DNA from 2 places in the Virgibacillus alimentarius genome. Region 1 is predicted to be linked to the other one. Evidence: riboswitches for the same ligand, from Rfam matches in the RefSeq annotation. Region 1 holds a riboswitch; the other holds the start of a gene.
What was found. Region 1 has a riboswitch for S-adenosylmethionine ahead of metK (methionine adenosyltransferase). Riboswitches for the same ligand answer to the same signal wherever they lie in the genome.
Positions count from the first base shown of each region.

Region 2: it holds a riboswitch for S-adenosylmethionine, as region 1 does, so the genes downstream of both, J2Z81_RS12475 (Na+/H+ antiporter NhaC family protein) here and metK (methionine adenosyltransferase) in region 1, are expected to answer to the same signal.

Region 1 is NZ_JAGIKX010000007.1:8,882-11,090, reverse strand. It holds gene pckA (phosphoenolpyruvate carboxykinase (ATP)) at 1-581, opposite strand, end outside; SAM riboswitch class I at 804-909, shown strand; gene metK (methionine adenosyltransferase) at 1,113-2,209, shown strand, end outside.
Region 2 is NZ_JAGIKX010000028.1:35,372-37,580, reverse strand. It holds gene J2Z81_RS12480 (helix-turn-helix domain-containing protein) at 1-431, shown strand, start outside; SAM riboswitch class I at 743-857, shown strand; gene J2Z81_RS12475 (Na+/H+ antiporter NhaC family protein) at 1,006-2,209, shown strand, end outside.

The sequences.
Region 1 (2,209 bases):
TCACCTGCATATTCTGTACCGCCAATTAAGACAATTTTCTTTTTAAAAGATATTAATACAAATGCCTCTGAATTAGTACCATCCACTTTAGGATCTGCTTTAAATGACGGTGCTGAAACAACTGTAAATTCAGGTTCGAGTGTTTGAAGTTCTTCTTTAGAGGGACGAACGAACATTTGAGTTGCAAATAAATTATGCCATGCATATTCATTAAATACTTGAATTGGTACACGGTATTTTGCATCTGCTCCAGCATATCCCTTAAAGTGGAATAATTTTTCCTTATCCTTAAGGTAAGAAACGACTTTTTCATATAGTGTATTAAATACGTCTTCATTAATTGGTTTGTTGACTGAACCCCAATCAATTAAGTCTTCACAAACTTCATCACGGACAATAAAACGGTCTTTTGGCGATCTTCCAGTATATTTTCCTGTTTCAGCACGAACGGCCCCAGTAGCTGTTAATATGCCTTCCCCACGTTCCAAGATTTGCTCTGCTAATCGTGGAACTGATAAATTATGTTGGATACCTTTATGTTCTAAGAGATCTTTAAATATTGACTGCTTCACGGTGTTCATAAGTTAAATCCCTGCCTTTTTATATGCGTTAATTTTTTTAAAAGCCAAATATCAAATAAATAAATAATGAAATTATGGTTAATAGTATAACACATTAATAAAAATAGTCCATACTATTTTAAAAATAGTTTATGAAAATATCGGAGAGATGTTACGATGAGAAAAAGTAAAAGTATTGACATCCAATTGCTATTTCGTTACGATGAAATCCGAACGGATACTCTCTTATTCAGAGTCGGTGGAGGGACAGCCCTGATGAAGCCCAGCAACCATCACACTTGTGAAAAGGTGCTTACCTGATGCAAGGTTCAACCTTGAACAATAAGAGTGAAAGGCAATAACCCTTTCCTCAGATAGCAGGAAGGGCTTTTTTAGTTTTCACTTTGGATAATAAAATTATGAAGAAATTTTCTTTTTTAGAAAATGTTTGTTTAAAATCAAAATAAAATACTTTTTGATTTGATGATTTTTCTATATGCTAAAAACTGGAAAATAGAGATCCGTACCATATTTTAGAGAGGATTTAATCATATGAATATGAAAAATCGCCATCTATTTACATCGGAATCGGTGACAGAAGGACATCCAGATAAGATTTCTGATCAAATTTCTGATGCCGTTTTAGATGAAATTTTAAAGGAAGACCCAAATGCTCGGGTAGCTTGTGAAACGACAGTAACAACAGGTATGGTATTAGTTTCAGGGGAAATTTCAACAAATACTTATGTGGATATTCCAGCAATTGTTAGACAAACAATCAAGGATATTGGCTATACACGGGCGAAATATGGATTTGACGCAGAAACATGTGCAGTACTTACTGCGATCGATGAGCAATCTCCTGATATTGCCAGTGGCGTAGATCAAGCATTTGAAGCGCGGCAAGGACAAATGACTGATGAGGAGATTGCATCAATTGGTGCGGGAGATCAAGGGTTGATGTTTGGTTTTGCAAGTGATGAAACCGAAGAGCTAATGCCATTGCCCATCTCCCTTGCACATAAGCTTTCCAAACGGTTGGCTGATGTAAGGAAAGAAGGATTACTCAATTATTTGCGTCCGGATGGAAAGACGCAAGTAACAATTGAGTATGATGAAAATGGTAACCCAATCCGCGTAGATACGATTGTGATTTCGACACAGCATCATCAAAAAATGACCATCGAACAAATTAAAAAAGATATGGTGGAATATGTGATTCGTCCTGTGGTTTCACCAAATTTACTGGATGAGAGAACAAAATATTTCATTAATCCGACAGGACGTTTTGTCATAGGTGGCCCCCAAGGTGATGTCGGATTAACCGGCCGTAAAATCATCGTTGATACGTATGGTGGTTATGCTCGACATGGAGGGGGAGCATTTAGTGGAAAAGATGCAACGAAGGTTGATCGTTCTGCGGCATATGCTGCCCGCTATGTTGCAAAAAACATCGTCGCAGCTAAACTTGCAAAAACATGCGAGGTACAACTTGCTTATGCTATTGGAGTCGCTGAACCTGTATCGATTACAATCAACACATTTGGAACAGGTGTTGTAAACGAAAATATATTGGTTGAAGCAATTCGTGAATTATTTGATTTACGACCAGCTGGTATTATCCGTATGCTTGACTTAAAAAAACCAAT
Region 2 (2,209 bases), on a different contig from region 1:
CGGGTTACTTAAAATCTAAAACAGTACTTGATCAAACAAATTTTGCCACAATGATGCAGCAATTTAAAGCGGATAAGTTTATTGGGAAACGCATTAGACTTTCTTGTTTCCTAAAAACGAAAGATGTAGGGTCCTTTTCTAGTATGTGGATGAGAGTAGATGGTGTCTCCGATGATATATTACAGTTCGATAATATGAGTGATCGCCCAATAAAAGGAAATACGAACTGGAACCGGTATTCGATTGTTTTAGACGTTCCTTCAGGCAGTTCCGTTATAGCGTTTGGCATTATTTTATCAGGGCATGGGCAAGTGTGGGTGGATCAGTTTACCTTTGAAGAAGTAGAAGAAGATGTACCGACAACAAATCTAGAGATTCAATCGGAGTTATTGGATGAACCAATAAACTTGTCTTTTGAGGAGGAAATCTAATTGTTGGTCGTTTTAACTGAAGAATTGGATCTTTAATTTCTTACCAGTTGCTGTATACCATATATTTAAATCAATAGGGATAGTACACTCATTGATAAATTTCTTAGCAATACTAAAAATTTTTGATCTCCTTCATAATCTTTTTTTAGATTTGAATAATATTGCTTTTCATGCGTAGCTAATTCCGTGCATTTGTTTAATTCGAAGGGTTCATCGATTTATGATATGTTTCATAGATTTTTAAAAAATCACAAATTCATTGACACTTTCGCAATATTATACTACACTATCTATCATACAAATTTCATACAAACTTATCCAGAGTGGCTGAGGGATCTGGCCCTATGAAGCCCGGCAACCTGTTTTAATTAAATGCAAGGTGCCAATTCCAGCAAATCGCGTTTCAAGCGTTTTGGAAGATAAGGTGTTTAGACTAACTCCTTCCAAAGCGGAAGGTTTTTTGTTTTTATACTGATTTTTTATACGTTGTAAGATTTTGAAAGACACGGTAAAAGATCTATAAACAAACCCTTGTCATTCACAAAATAGCATTACATTAAAGGGGAAGATAGAAATGAATTCATCAAGCATTAAAAAAGGTAATGCGTTGGCATTATTACCATTCTTTATCTTTTTAATTTTATTTATCGGTTCTGGTGTGATCAATGGGGATTTTTATGAACTACCAGTGCTTGTTGCGGTTTTTATAGCTGTATTAGTCGCACTGTTCATGAACAGAAAAATGACCTTTAAAGATAAACTCGATCACCTGACAAAAGGGGCAGGTCACCCAAACATCATGTTAATGGTTATTATCTACCTATTAGCTGGCGCTTTTGCTTCGGTCGCGGAAGGTGTCGGTGCAGTTGAATCAACCGTTAATCTTGGACTGACTTTTCTACCGGAAAACTTGCTCATTGTTGGTTTATTTGTAATCGGCTGTTTCATCTCTATTTCAATGGGATCATCAGTCGGAACGGTTGTTGCCCTTGCCCCAATCGGTGTTGGATTAGCTGAACAAACAGGCATAAGTACAGCATTATTTATGGGGGCCATTATCAGCGGAGCGATGTTCGGCGACAACTTGTCCATGATCTCAGATACAACCATCGCCGCTGTTAGAACACAAGCTGTCAAAATGAGCGATAAATTTAAAGTTAACATTTTTATCGCCCTGCCTACCGCTATAGTTGCTGCTGTTATTTTTGGTGTCCTGACATGGAATGCAAGCGGATCTATTGGCGGAGACCATCCATACGACTTGATTAAAGTATTGCCCTATCTTGCTGTACTTATTTTTGCAGTCGTTGGTGTCAATGTAATTTATGTCCTAATTGGAGGCACCATTTTTGTGGGGTTAGTTGGTTTTTTCTATGGTACTTTTGATGGCATGGAATTTCTGAATTTACTTGGTGAAGGAATGGCCGGCATGCAAGAATTATCCTTATTATCCATTTTACTCGGCGGATTGGTTGAATTGATTCGTGTCAACGGTGGCATCGCCTTTCTACTAAACGCTATCAATAGTCGAATAAAGTCAAGAAAAGGTGCCGAAGCCGGTATTGCCGGACTTGTCAGCGCATTTGATTTATCAACAGCGAACAATACAATTTCGATTATCAGTGTTGGTCCGTTAGTCAAACAAATTACCGAACGATTTGGTGTTGATCCGCGCCGTTCAGCGAGTATCCTAGATATTTTTGCGAGTGCCTTTCAAGGGGTTCTTCCATATGGTGCACAATTGCTGGCAGTTGCTGGGATCGCCTCCATTTCACCGG